Regions from separate parts of the Clostridium pacaense genome, predicted to be linked through region 1. Evidence: predicted binding sites of a transcription regulator. Region 1 holds the regulator's gene; the other holds the start of a gene.
What was found. Region 1 encodes Rex, which represses fermentation and respiration genes when NADH is low (regulators of the CRP and FNR family bind a similar motif). Its sites were predicted from a motif close to ATTGTTAANNNNTTAACAAT; they were not measured.
Positions count from the first base shown of each region.

Region 1 (7,575 bases):
CATGTCAGCGGATTCCTGGTCCGGTTTCATGCCGATGCGGTTCATGCCCGTGTCCACTGCCAGATGGATATTGGCCTTCTTCCCCATGGCGGCTGCAACAGCCGACAGCTTTTGGGCCTCCCCGTAACGGAACATGGCCGGACGGATATCGTACTGAACCAGGTCCTCAAACCGGCTTTCATGGGTCACGCCCAGGACAAGGATCATCTTGCGTATGCCGTGGCGGCGCAGGATGATGCCTTCGTCCACGGATGCCACGGCATATCCGTCCACATACGGGTCAATGGTCCTGGCAACCGGCACTGCGCCATGTCCGTAACCGTCTGTCTTGACCACGCCGATCATGGACGTGGAAGCCGGGAGGTTTGCCTTCATGGCCTCCATATTGGCAGCCACCGCATCCAGATGGATGGCCGCATATACCCTGCTGTATGGTTTCATTTTATCTGCCTCCTGTTTTGTCTCATTCCATCGCGGGCTCCATAGCCCTCCCGATTGCATGTGCCAGATCCGATGCCAGAAGGCTGTGCTGCCCTGTCTGCCTGGCTGCCGCCTCTCCTGCCCTGCCGTGAAGGTAGACCCCCATCAGGGCGGCCTGTTCTTCCTCCATGCCAATGGCCGCGAGGCCTGCGATGATACCCGTAAGGACATCGCCGGAACCGGCCTTGGCCATGGCGCTGTTGCCGCTGGAATTAATGTAGAGCGTCCCGTCCTTGCCTGCCACCACCGTGGCAGCATCCTTAAGCACGCAGGTAATGCCGTACCGCCCCGCATATTCCAGCGCTGCCCCGGCCAGATTCTCCTTGATGGCATCGATGCCCTCCCCTGTCAGCCTGGCCATCTCCCCAAGATGGGGGGTGATTATGATGTTTTCCGTGTAGTAGGTGGTCAGGTACGGATGCCCGGCTATGGCATTGAGGCCGTCCGCATCAATGATCACAGGCACAAAGGCGCTGGTCAGTATATCCTCCACCAGGTATTCCACATATGGTTCGCTGCCAAGTCCCGGCCCCAGCACCACCACATCCGCCCAGTTCATCTGCTCCTCAATCATGCGCTTGAACTCTTCCCTGCCCGAAACCAGCTGGTCCGCCGTGTAGGTGACGATGATGGCTTCCGGCAGGCGTTCCTGAAGGATCTGGCGGTTTTCCTCCACGGTCAGGAGCTTAACCAGCCCGGCGCCGGTGCGGTAGGCAGCCAGGGCGCTGAGGTATGCGGCGCCGCACATGTTCCGCGACCCTGCTGCAATCAGCACCTTCCCAAAGGTTCCCTTATTGGAATAGGCGGGCCGGCCTGGAATAAGAGCCAGATCCTCCGGCCCGTAGGTGAAGGCGTATCCACACCCTTCCTCTGCCTCCGCCACGGCCCCAAGGGCTGTTTCCGGGAATCCGATATCGCATACCTTTACCCTGCCCGCGTATTCCCTGCCCGGATAAAGGGCTGTTCCGGTCTTCTCCCAGCCAAAGGTGACAGTGACATCCGCCTTCAGCGCAATGCCCATGACAGCCCCCGTGTCCCCATGGATTCCCGAGGGAACATCCACCGCGATGGTATGGGGAATCCTCTTTTCAGACAGCATTTCCATGCACTGTCTGTACTCCCCCTCGATGGGACGGCTTAAGCCCACGCCGAATACCGCGTCAATGAGAAGGCAGCACTCCCCATCCACTGCCCCGGTCCAGGGCCTGACCTCCATGCCCAGCCTGCGCGCAATGGATACCTGGGCCTTAAACTCCTCTGTCCCCTTTTCCAGGTTCCCCACCACGTAAATACAAGCCTGATATCCTTTCAGATAAAGCATCCTGGCCGCCGCCACGCCGTCCGCCCCGTTGTTGCCGGTGCCGCACACCGCCCAGACAGCATCCCTCTGTCCGGCCAGGGCCTCTGCCTCTTCTGCCACCCAAAGGGCCGCCCGTTCCATCAGGACCATGGACGGTATGCCTATGGTATGGATGGTATGGGCGTCCACCGCCTTCATCTGTTTTGCCGTTACCAGTGTTCTCATCCGCATTTACCTCCTGTAAAAAGCAAAGGCCGGCAAGCATAAAGAATGGCTCCTTTGCTTGCCGGCTGATTCTTACTTTGATGCTTTTCCCTCTTCCGTCTTCTGGTCGTACATGCTGCATACCCTGTATGACAGGCGCATCAGACTTTCAGACAGATGGACATTCTCCACTACCACATCATCCGGAACCACCAGATCAGTATGGGCAAAGTTCCAGATTGCCTTGATACCGGCCTGGACAAGACGGTCTGCAATCTCAGGCGCCTTTGTCTTTGGAATGGTCAGGGCCGCTATCTGAATCTCATTCTCCTTGATGTAGTGCTCCAGATCATCCACGGAGCGGATCTCAATCCCGCGGATTACCAGGCCAATCAGCTTGGGGTTAATGTCAAACATGCCCTTGATGACAAATCCACGCCTTTCGAAATTCGTATAGTTTGCAATGGCCTGCCCCAGATTGCCAGCCCCGATGATGATCAGGTTGTGCTGCTGGTCAATCCCTAAAATCTTTGCTATCTCGGCATACAGGTACTTGACGTTATAACCGTATCCCTGCTGGCCGAATCCTCCAAAATTATTAAGGTCCTGACGGATCTGTGATGCCGTTACTTTCATCCTGGCGCTAAGTTCATTGGAAGAGATGCGTTCCACACCCTCCTCAATCAGTTCACCCAGGTAGCGGTAATAGCGGGGCAATCTTGAAATTACCGCCTTTGATATCTCTTTGCGTTCCATTGTGTTCCACCTTCCCCTTACGCGTTTCTATAAATACCTAATGGTTCTATTATAAACAAGTGTCAAAAAAATGTCAAACACGTTTCAGTATGTTCTTGAAAAAATTTTCCTATTATATTATACTGGTGAAAGTATAATGTGGAAATCCCGGCGGTCTGGAGCCTTGAAAAACAGGCGGTATATGCGGGTTTCCTTCCCATATAAGCGCGTAAAGACAGCGCCCCGGTTCCCCGCCCGGATGGGGCGCCGGTGTACAATGCAAAGGAGTTTAACCATGATTTTATCATGCAGCAATATAACCAAGTCCTTCGGTGACAAACATATCTTAAAGCAGGTTTCCTTCCACCTGGAAGACCACGAAAAGGCGGCCATTGTGGGCATTAACGGCGCAGGCAAGACCACCCTTCTGAAAATCATCATCGGCGAACTGGCTGCAGACGAGGGCGTTGTGGCCCTCAGCAAGGGCTCCACCATAGGTTATCTGGCGCAGCACCAGGACCTGGACAGCGAAAGCACGATTTACGAAGCCCTTCTGGAGGTAAAGCGCCCGGTCATACAGATGGAGGAGCGGATCCGCAGCCTGGAGCTTAAGATGCATTCCGCCTCAGGCGATGCCCTGGAAGCCATGCTGGCGGAATACAGCCGCTTAAACCATGCCTTTGAACTGGCCAATGGCTATGCTTATAAAAGCGAGGTCACGGGCGTATTAAAAGGCCTTGGATTCAGCGAGGACGAATTTACCAAGCCCATCAACACCCTTTCCGGCGGTCAGAAAACCCGTGTCTCCCTGGGCAAGCTCCTGCTCACCAAGCCGGACGTACTGCTGCTTGACGAGCCGACCAACCACCTGGACATGGAGTCCATTGCCTGGCTGGAAACCTATTTGAAGGGTTATTCAGGCAGCGTGATCATCGTTGCCCATGACCGTTATTTCCTGGACCGTGTGGTTTCCAAGATTGTGGAGCTGGATAACGGCATCGGGACCATGTTCTCAGGCAATTATTCCGCCTACAGCGACAAGAAAGCCATGCTCCGGGATGCCAAAATCAGGGCATATCTAAACCAGCAGCAGGAAATCAAGCATCAGGAAGCAGTCATCACCAAGCTTAAATCCTTTAACCGTGAAAAGTCCATCCGGCGTGCAGAGAGCCGTGAAAAGATGCTGGATAAGATTGAGCGGCTGGATAAACCGGTGGAAATTGACGATTCCATGGATATACGGCTGGAGCCGGATGTAATCAGCGGCAATGATGTGCTGACGGTCAGGGAATTAAGCAAATCCTTTGACGCCCAGACCCTTTTTTCCCACGTGGATTTTGATATCAAACGCGGGGAACGGGTGGCTATCATAGGCAACAACGGAACCGGCAAGACCACCCTGTTAAAAATCATCAACGGCCTCCTGGAGGCTGACAGCGGCGAAATCCGCCTGGGTTCCAAGGTGCACATCGGTTATTACGACCAGGAACACCAGGTCCTGCACATGGACAAGACATTGTTTGAGGAGATACAGGATACCTATCCTGACATGAATAATACCCAGATCCGCAATACCCTGGCCTCCTTCCTGTTCACGGGCGATGATGTGTTCAAGCTGATCCGGGACTTAAGCGGCGGGGAACGCGGACGCGTGTCCCTGGCCAAGCTCATGCTCTCCGACGCCAACTTCCTTTTACTGGATGAGCCTACCAACCATCTGGACATCACGTCCAAGGAGATACTGGAAAGCGCCCTCTGCCGCTATACGGGCACCGTGCTTTATGTGTCCCATGACCGTTATTTCATCAACCGCACCGCCACCAGGATACTGGACCTGACCAGCCAGTCCCTGATTAATTATATCGGCAACTACGATTATTACCTTGAGAAGAAGGATGACGTGGAAGCAGCATTCGCAGCAAGGAATGCTGCGGGCCAGGCGCCTGCGGGAACGCCGGACAGGGATCTGGCCTCCTCTTCTGCCAGCGATATAAAGCTGGACTGGAAGGCCCGGAAGGAAGAACAGGCGCGCATACGCAAGCGCCAGAACGAACTGAAGAAAACAGAGGATTCCATCCATGCCCTGGAAACCAGGGACAGTGAGATTGACGGGCTGCTTTCCCTGGAAGAGGTCTACACCGATGTGGACAGGCTGATGGAACTGAACAGGGAAAAGGAAGAAATTGCCCGGCAGCTAGAAGAACTGTATGAGCGATGGGAAGAACTGGCTGAGGATTGATGGTTTCTGAGTGGATGAAAGGAGTAAATGCATGAAATTAAAACGGATCCTGGCCCTGACCGGAGCCTTGCTTCTTGTGGCGCTGTTTGTACTGGCCATTATCCTGGCCGTGACAGGCGCCCCAAAGAATTACCTGATGGCCGTGATTTTCTCCATGGTGTTCATACCCATCATCATGTTTGCCATGGGACTGATGACACGTGTCTTAAAGCCTTCCGAACCAGTGGATATGGAAGCGCTGAAGGCGGAGGCGGAAAAAGCCGGTATGGCCGGTACACAGGCCGGCGGACGGACAGCCCATGACAAAGCGGAGGATAAAGGGGTTGGAAAGACCAAAGGCTGTGATAAAACATCCAGGCCATAGGCTGATGGGGATGACTTTGGGAATGGGATAATCTTGAGAATGGAATGATTTTGAGAATAGAATGAACTTAAGAATAGAATGAACTTAAGAATAGGATAAACTTAAGAATTGTAAATGCCGGGAAAGCTGTGTCCTACAGGTTTCCCGGCATTTTGTATCCTGGATACAAAATGGACATTCAAAAGGTAATCACTCATAAAACAGTATCGGCCAATAAACTGAAACAGGCAGATACCAAATATACCGCAAAGTGGGCGTAATCTGTCCTAAGGAGGTACCTTTGGTGGAATCCTCAGGACAGATAGAGGGAATGAATTTTCAAACACGCTCCAGAAAGGAATCCTGCTGCTTACAGGGAGATATCATATTCCAATTGTTAAAATAATAGAAACGTCCACAATTATGTGATATAATCTCCTACAACAACGGTGCGGACTCCATATATAAATGCATATTCAAAAAAACGAGGTGACATTTATGAGAGCAAATTTTGATGAGATTTCTATACAATACTGGCTTGATAACCGTAAATATATTCAAGCAAAATCATATTCCTGTTTTCACAATGGATATGTTTACGGCGATAATATGCAGTTTGATAAAATTAATTTTGTATTCGTGGCTGGCGATAATGAGATAATAATTGACGGGGAAAGTCCTCGAAAAACATATATTAAATTCGTTGAGGCTGCCTGTAATCAGTCCATTGAGATTATGAATGGATTCCTAACCGCAAAAGCAGATAAATTTAAAATTTATCCGGAAACAGTTGTCCATGGCTTTACAGCAGGGCAGAAAAACAGTACACGGATACAGGATGAGAACAGTGCAATCATTATTTCGGACAAAAAGTATTATGTTGCAAATAATTTAAAGATATGCGAATTTTTCAATGCGGCTGCCAGTGCCCTGACTGAAGAATACAGGAAAAAATGGTATATAAGGATCATCTGTAATGATAAGCACAGAAATACCCCCTTAAAGGCGGTAGATGAGCTTCAACCAGCAGAAACAAAACCGTATAGCAGTTTTAAATTACTCATTGATGATGAGGACACTCCCACCAAAAGGAAATCAGCGCCAAAACAGACCACAAGGCCATGTAAGACAGATTATATCACCCTGAATGAAAAGAAAAAAAGCATTGGCGATTTAGGAGAATATATTGTTATTGAGTTCGAAAAGAAAAAGTTACGTAATGTAGGGTTAGTGGAACTTGCGAAGCAAATTGAACATACATCACAGGAAGTGGGCGATAACGAAGGCTATGATATTAAATCCTTTACCGAACAAGGGGAACTATTATATATTGAGGTAAAGAGTACAGAACAGAACCATGACGGCGGTTTCTATATTTCCCAAAATGAAATCACTGTTGCCAATAAGATGCAGCAGCAAAAGAAAAACTACAGAATTTACAGACTATACAATATTAACAAGAGAAAAGGTGAGGCCCATTTAAAGATATATGAACCTCCATTTGATACCGGGCGGTATGTCATGAAAGTAATGTCCTGGTATATTGAAAACGAAATTTAACAAATTCTTAAAATCAAGTGGGTAATTGGGGAATTAAAATGATAAATGAACATGGACCTGTTGGAAGTCCTGCTGCGTCTTTACTGAATGGGTCTGCATAACAGGGAAACGGCATAGCCCGCAAAGCTATGCCGTTTTCCAGAAAATATTCCTGATACCGTCTTGTAGGTACCTTTCGATTTAAATGTCCTTTTCAGAATTTATTTTCGAACCCTTACTATACTTCCCGAAGCGGCTTGCGCATGATAATGTCATCCCGTCCCGGTCCATTGGAGACCATTGCAATGGGAGCCTCAATCTCCTTTTCCACGAACTCTATATATTTGCGGCAGTTCTCAGGCAGTTCCTCATAATCCTTAATCCCGCGGATGTCGCATTTCCATCCCGGGAGCCTGGTAAGCACAGGTTTAGCCTTCTCAAGCCGTGCGGTGGTGGGGAATTCCTTTGTCACCTGACCGTCAATCTCATAACCCACGCACACAGGAATCTCATCCAGATACCCCAGGACATCAAGCACGGTAAATGCCACCTCCGTGGTTCCCTGGATACGGCAGCCATATCTGGTCGCTACCGCGTCGAACCAGCCCACACGTCTGGGGCGTCCGGTGGTTGCGCCATATTCGCCCCCATCGCCTCCGCGGTTCCTTAACTCTTCCGCCTCATCCCCGAATATCTCGCTGACAAAGGCGCCTGCGCCTACAGCGCTGGAGTAAG
Region 1 is NZ_JAJFEB020000001.1:402,605-410,179, forward strand. It holds gene alr (alanine racemase) at 1-441, opposite strand, end outside; gene LK536_RS31550 (NAD(P)H-hydrate dehydratase) at 464-2,005, opposite strand; gene LK536_RS31555 (redox-sensing transcriptional repressor Rex) at 2,078-2,740, opposite strand; gene abc-f (ribosomal protection-like ABC-F family protein) at 3,015-4,958, shown strand; gene LK536_RS31565 (hypothetical protein) at 4,990-5,322, shown strand; gene LK536_RS31570 (protein NO VEIN domain-containing protein) at 5,800-6,861, shown strand; gene LK536_RS31575 (adenylosuccinate synthase) at 7,079-7,575, opposite strand, start outside.

Region 2 (7,575 bases), on a different contig from region 1:
GCAGCGCGGGCAGTACGGATGAAGGTCTGGGCGGCGTGTCAGGGCGGCGCAGCAGCGCGGGCAGTATGGATGAAGGTCTGGGCCGTGTGCCGCGCCAGCGCAGCAGTGTGAATGTCACGGATGGCAGCGGGGCACAGGCCGGAACCCAGGGACATGGACGTTCCAGGGCAAAAGGAGGCAGGGGAGCAGAGGAGGTCCGCTCCAGGCAGGGAAGACCGGCCCAGGCAGGGGAAGCGGGCAGGAGACGGGAACCAGGGCTGACGGAAACCAGGACGCCCAAATCCAGGAATCAGCGGGCCGGACAGCTGCCGCTTGAATCCGCGCCGCGTGAAGTCACGCTCCACCCGGTTGACGGGCCAGGGGAATCCTACCCGCATCCGGCGGGAAAGGCAGCCCGGGGCAGCGGTGGCAGAAGGAAAGGTGTTCCTTTCATCGCACTCCTGCTTGTGCTGGTCCTTGGGATTGGCGCGGGCCTGGGCGGCGGTTATTATCTGTGGGGCCGGGAGAGACCTTACACCATTGACCTGAAGTCAGTGGAGGTCCCGGAATGGGTAAAACAGGAATTCATCAGGAAGAACATTTTCTCAAGGCCGGATGTGAGCCGGAAACGGATTAATAATATCGTAATCCACTATGTGGCCAATCCGGGAAGTACGGCAAAGAACAACAGGGATTATTTCGACAGCCTGGCGGACCAGGACCCGCAGAAGAGCGGTACATCCACCAGCAGCCACTTTGTGGTGGGCCTGGAGGGGGAGGTCATCCAGTGTATCCCGGTCACGGAAATCGCCTATGGCAATGCCCCGCGCAATGACGATACTATTTCCATTGAAGTCTGCCACCCGGATGAGACAGGCAGGTTCAATGACGCAACCTATGAATCCGTGGTGAACCTGACGGCCTGGCTGTGCAGGGAACTTAAGCTGGGGTCGAAGGACGTGGTCCGCCACTATGACATCAATGGCAAGCTTTGCCCCAAGTACTATGTGGACAATGAAGATGCATGGGTACAGTTCAAAAAAGATGTGGATGCTGCCATGAAGGAGCTGTAGGAACGGCCCCAAACCGGATACCCGGCCGCCGGCAGGAGAGGACGGCCGCTGGAATACATAGGAATCAATACGGTTCAGGGCTTTCAGGAAATGGAAGGTTCATAATGGGAGGAACTCAGGCTTGCGTCCATGGAACATGGTATAATAGCGGAACCCGCACCTTAAGAGGAAGCGGCGGCATTCCTGGAACCCGTAGCCCAGATAGTCCGGGGTATGGGCATCGGAGCCGATGGTGATGATTTCGCCGCCCAGTTCCCGGTAGCGCTTTAATATCCTGCGGGAGGGATTGGGCTGTGCAAGGCCGTACCGGAGGCCCCCGGTATTGCACTCCAGCCCTTTGCCATGTTCGATAAGCTCCATAAGGATGGGGTCAATCCACTGGCTGAAGCGCTCATAAGAATAGGAAGCGTTCTGGTGAGGCGCGTAGCGGACAATGTAATCCAGGTGTCCAAAGGAATCAAACACATCATATAGGTTCCTGGCGCGCTCTAAGGATACCTTGAAAAATTCCTCCAGACCGCGCTCCTCGCCGTAATGCTCCCAGTAGCTTAGTTCATAGGGATCCATGCCGGAAACGAAGTGGCTGGAGCCAATGATGAAATCAAAGCTGGAGCCGTGTTCACGGATAAACTCATGGAGATATCCATCCAAATGGTTCTGAAGCCCAAGCTCCACCCCTATATTAATACGGATACGCCCCTCATATTCAGCCTGGAATGCCTTCATGGCAGAGAGGTAAGAGGGAATGTCCAGGTTAAAATCCGTGTCACAGAACCCCGAATCATAATCATGGTGGTCCGTGATGCAGATTTCCTTCATGCCAAGTTCCATGGCCTTTTCTATCTGCCTGCGCACAGGCGTATCTGAATCACCGGAAAATGCAGTATGCAGATGACAGTCGTTAATCATAAATGTTTCTCCTTGTGGTCAAATCATTCAACAGGTTCATTATAACAGAAAGTTCCCAAAATAGAAGCCAATAATAATAATAATTTAGATGTATAAAGGTGTGAAGATTTGTGGTATAATGAGGACTAAGCATTCATTTGGACATAATCACCAAGGGGATGAAAGAAATTTCCAGAAAAAGCCTGTCCTGCGAAAAATTGAAAAAAGGACTTGCCATTTCCAGAGAAATTGATTACAATGTAAGAAGGTTGATTATTATTTAACAATAATATAATTTTTAACAAACTAGGAGGAATTGAATCATGGCAGTAAAAGTAGCAATTAATGGTTTTGGACGTATTGGACGTCTGGCTTTCCGTCAGATGTTCGGAGCAGAAGGTTACGATGTAGTAGCAATCAATGACTTAACCGATCCTAAGATGTTAGCTCATCTCTTAAAGTATGATACAGCACAGGGCGGATACGCTGGTGTTTATGGACAGGGCCTTCATACTGTAGAGGCTGGTGAGGATTCCATTACTGTTGATGGCAAGAAGATTACCATCTACAAGGAGCCAAAGGCTGCTGACCTTCCATGGGGCCAGATTGGTGTTGACGTAGTTCTGGAGTGCACAGGCTTCTACTGCTCCAAGGACAAAGCACAGGCACACATCGATGCAGGCGCTAAGAAAGTTGTTATTTCTGCTCCAGCAGGCAATGACCTTCCTACTATCGTATACAGTGTTAACGAGAACGTACTGACAGCTGATGACAAGATCATCTCCGCTGCTTCCTGTACAACCAACTGCCTGGCTCCTATGGCTAAGGCACTGAATGATTACGCTCCTATCCAGAGCGGTATCATGTCCACCATCCACGCTTACACAGGCGATCAGATGATTCTGGACGGACCACACAGAAAAGGTGATTTAAGAAGGGCAAGAGCCGGCGCAGCCAACATCGTTCCTAACTCCACCGGCGCTGCTAAGGCTATCGGCCTGGTTATCCCAGAGCTGAACGGCAAGTTAATCGGTTCCGCACAGCGTGTTCCGGTACCGACCGGTTCCACCACAATCCTTACAGCTGTTGTTAAGAAGGCTGGCGTTACCAAGGAAGACATCAATGCCGCTATGAAGGCTGCTGCTTCTGAGTCCTTCGGATACAACGAGGATGCCATTGTTTCTTCCGACGTAATCGGTATGAGATTCGGCTCCCTGTTCGATGCAACCCAGACCATGGTAGCTCAGATTGCTGATGATCTGTATGAGGTTCAGGTTGTTTCATGGTATGACAACGAGAACTCCTACACAAGCCAGATGGTCAGGACCATTAAGTACTTTGCTGAGCTTGGCTAATTGAAGCAATAAGTTGACTCATGAGGGGTCCGGTCGTTTGGACCGGACCCTTTTTTGCGCAGGGGTTCCTGCATGGAATCTTAAGACTCTGAAAGGGGATTAATACAATGTTAAATAAGAAAACAGTAGATGATTTAAAGGATTTACAGGGCAAGAAGGTACTGGTGCGCTGCGATTTCAACGTGCCGTTAAAGGAAGGTGTCATCCAGAACTACAACCGTATCGACGGTGCCATCCCAACCATCAAGAAGCTTCTTGACCAGGGCGCAAAGGTTATCCTGTGTTCCCATCTGGGCAAGCCAAAGGGCGAGCCTGTACCTGAGATGAGTCTTGCACCGGTTGCCCCGGCCCTCAGCGAGAGACTGGGCGTTGAAGTTAAGTTTGTGGATGATGCCAAGGTTACCGGACCTGAGACACAGAAGGTTGCCGCTGAATTAAAGGACGGCGAGGTTCTTCTGCTTCAGAATACACGTTACAGGATTGAAGAGACCAAGTTCAAGGATGGCGATGCTGCTACGGAAGCCTATGCCAAGGAACTGGCTGACCTGTGCGACGGCATTTTTGTAAATGATGCATTCGGTACCGCCCACAGGGCGCACTGCTCCAATGTAGGTGTCACAAGATACACCAAGGAGAACGTGGTTGGCTACCTGATGGAGAAGGAGATTAAGTTCTTAGGACAGGCAGTTGAGAACCCGGTCCGCCCATTCGTGGCCATCTTAGGCGGTGCAAAGGTTTCTGACAAGATTAACGTAATCAACAACCTCCTTGACAAGGTTGACACCCTGATCATCGGCGGCGGCATGGCTTACACCTTTGCCAAGGCACAGGGCCAGGAGATCGGCAACTCCCTGTGTGAGGCTGATAAGCTGGATTACGCGCTTCAGATGGTTAAGAAGGCAGAGGAGAAGGGCGTTAAGCTGCTGCTTCCTGTTGACCATGTAGAGGGCAAGGAATTTTCCAATGACACAGAGCATAAGGTAGTGGATGTGATTGATGCCGGCTGGTCAGGATTTGATATCGGACCTAAGACAATTGCTCTTTACAAGGATGCCTTAAAGGGCGCCAAGACCGTTGTATGGAACGGACCCATGGGCGTATTCGAATTCTCCAACTTTGCAGAAGGTACACTGGAAATCTGCCGTGCGGTTGCTGAACTGACAGATGCAACCACTGTCATCGGCGGCGGCGATTCCGTGAATGCTGTTAAGAGACTGGGCTTTGCCGACAAGATGACACACATTTCCACTGGCGGCGGCGCTTCCCTGGAATTCTTAGAGGGCAAGGAACTGCCAGGCGTTGCGGCAGCAGACAACAAATAACAGGACAGTTTATATGACAAAGCGCTTTTGCACATAAGTGCCTGAAGGACGGGCGCCAAGCGCTCAGTGTAAGGAGAGGGGAACCATCATGGCAAGAAAGAAAATTATTGCAGGCAACTGGAAGATGAACATGACACCATCAGAGGCAGTTGCCCTGGTTAACGAGTTAAAACCATTGGTAGCAAATGACGATGTGGACGTAGTATTCTGCGTACCCGCAATCGACATCATTCCGGCTATGGAAGCTGCCAAGGGAAGCAATATCTGCATCGGCGCGGAGAACATGTATTACGAGGAAAAGGGCGCTTACACAGGCGAGATTGCCCCTAACATGCTCACGGACGCAGGCGTAAAGTATGTAATCATCGGACATTCCGAGAGACGCGAATATTTTGCTGAGACAGACGAGACCGTGAATAAGAAAGTGCTGAAGGCATTTGAGCACGGCATCACCCCGATTGTCTGCTGCGGCGAGTCCTTAACCCAGAGGGAGCAGGGCATCACCATTGACTGGATCCGCCAGCAGATTAAGATTGCTTTCCTGAATGTAACGGCTGACCAGGCTAAGACTGCTGTCATCGCATATGAGCCAATCTGGGCAATCGGCACAGGCAAGGTAGCAACCACGGAGCAGGCTGAGGAAGTATGCGCAGCCATCCGCGTCTGCATCGGTGAGATTTATGACGAGGCCACGGCAGAAGCCATCCGTATCCAGTACGGCGGTTCTGTATCCGCATCCTCAGCGCCGGAGCTGTTCGCACAGGCCGACATTGACGGCGGTCTGGTAGGCGGCGCTTCCCTCAAACCGGATTTTGGGAAAATTGTGAACTACAATAAGTAATAAGCAAGCAATGTATTTGCCCTGCGGCCGGAGAAGCTGACTGCAGGGCATCATTCTCTTTGACAGCAATGAAAAAAAGGAGATTTTTAAATATGAGCAAGAGACCAACAGTATTAATGATACTTGACGGCTACGGCCTTAACAGCAACTGCGACCACAATGCTGTGTGCGAGGGCAGGACCCCTGTCATGGACCAGCTGATGAGCCAGTGCCCCTTTGTTAAGGGCGAGGCCAGCGGGATGGCAGTGGGACTTCCGGAAGGACAGATGGGCAACTCTGAGGTGGGCCATCTTAACATGGGAGCAGGCCGCATTGTTTACCAGGAACTGACCAGGATCACCAAGTCCATCCAGGACGGTGACTTTTTCCAGGTGCCTGAATTCCTTGCCGCAGTGGAAAACTGCAAGAAGAACGGCACTGCCCTTCATATGTTCGGCCTTGTGTCCGACGGAGGTGTCCACAGCCACAACACCCATATCTACGGCCTTCTGGAACTGGCTAAGAGGAATGGCCTTGACAAGGTGTATGTACACTGTTTCCTGGACGGCCGCGACACCCCTCCGGAATCCGGCAAGGGATTCGTAGCTGATCTGGAAGCCAAGATGAAGGAAATCGGCGTGGGCGAAGTGGCATCCGTTATGGGACGTTACTATGCCATGGACCGTGACAAGAGATGGGACCGTGTGGAACTGGCCTACAATGCGCTGACAAAGGGCGAGGGAAACCGGGCCGCAAGCGCCACCGGAGGAATCCAGGCATCCTATGATGATGGCAAGGCAGACGAGTTCGTGATACCTTTCGTGGTTGAAAAGGACGGTAAGCCAACCGCCACCATTAAGGACGGGGATTCCGTCATATTCTACAACTTCCGCCCGGACCGCGCAAGGGAAATCACCCGCGCATTCTGCGATACGTCCTTTGACGGCTTTGCAAGGGATAAGAAGCTGGACCTTGTGTTCGTATGCTTTACCGATTATGATGAAACCATTGAAAACAAGCTGGTTGCATTCAGGAAGGAGAGCATCACCAACACCTTCGGCGAATTCCTGGCAGCCCATGGCAAGACCCAGGTAAGGATTGCCGAGACTGAGAAGTATGCCCACGTTACCTTCTTCTTTAACGGCGGTGTGGAGGAACCTAACAAAGGCGAGGACCGTATCCTGGTTCCCTCACCAAAGGAAGTTGCCACCTACGACTTAAAGCCTGAGATGAGCGCCAACGGCGTGTGCGATAAGCTGGTGGAAGCCATCAGATCAGGCAAGTATGATGTAATCATCATCAACTTTGCCAACCCGGACATGGTTGGACATACAGGCGTGGAGGATGCTGCCATCAAGGCCATCGAGACAGTGGATGCCTGCGTGGGCCGTGCAGTGGATGCCATCAAGGAAGTGGACGGCGTCATGTTCATCTGTGCCGACCACGGCAACGCGGAGCAGCTGGTGGACTATGAAACGGGGGAGCCATTTACGGCCCACACCACCAACCCTGTCCCGTTCATCCTGGTGAATGCGGACCCAGTCTACAAGCTGCGCGAGGGAGGCGCCCTGTGCGATATCATCCCAACCCTCATTGAGCTGATGGGAATGGAGCAGCCTGTGGAGATGACAGGAAAGTCCCTGCTGGTGAAGTAAGGTTTGATTGGAGTTTAATGGATTATAATGTATGAGAAGGCCGGGCGGCCGTGACTGCCCGGTCTTTTTTTGCGCCCCAATCACAAAATACACACACCAATCTAAAAATAGGGCACTTGTGCCGATACGCTCCCCTGCCATATAATGAGAGGAGGAGAAAACATCTGGAGGTGCCTGTCATATGAAACGGCTGGAAAAATTCTTTAATATGAAAATGATTCGGAACCGTATAATCGCCGTACAGCTGGGGGTCATCATTCCGGCTGTCATCCTGTTGGGAGTGATGATTTACGGCATGACAAGCGCCATGCTCATAAAGACAAACTCGGAATCCTATCTAAAGGTCCTTGAATCAGCAGATATCATTTTGAGCCATTATCTGGATTCCTACCGTGACATTGCCAGGAACGTGCTGGCAGACCCGGTTCTTCAAAATGACCTTACGATAAGCAGCAATTCCCGGTCAGGTGGAAAACGGATAGA
Region 2 is NZ_JAJFEB020000023.1:53,666-61,240, forward strand. It holds gene LK536_RS54225 (peptidoglycan recognition protein family protein) at 1-1,052, shown strand, start outside; gene LK536_RS54230 (histidinol-phosphatase HisJ family protein) at 1,152-1,961, opposite strand; gene gap (type I glyceraldehyde-3-phosphate dehydrogenase) at 2,264-3,295, shown strand; gene LK536_RS54240 (phosphoglycerate kinase) at 3,403-4,617, shown strand; gene tpiA (triose-phosphate isomerase) at 4,706-5,458, shown strand; gene gpmI (2,3-bisphosphoglycerate-independent phosphoglycerate mutase) at 5,551-7,092, shown strand; gene LK536_RS54255 (cache domain-containing sensor histidine kinase) at 7,274-7,575, shown strand, end outside.
Region 2: gap (type I glyceraldehyde-3-phosphate dehydrogenase) is a predicted target of Rex. The motif match lies at 2,209-2,228, and genes of this name have one in related genera.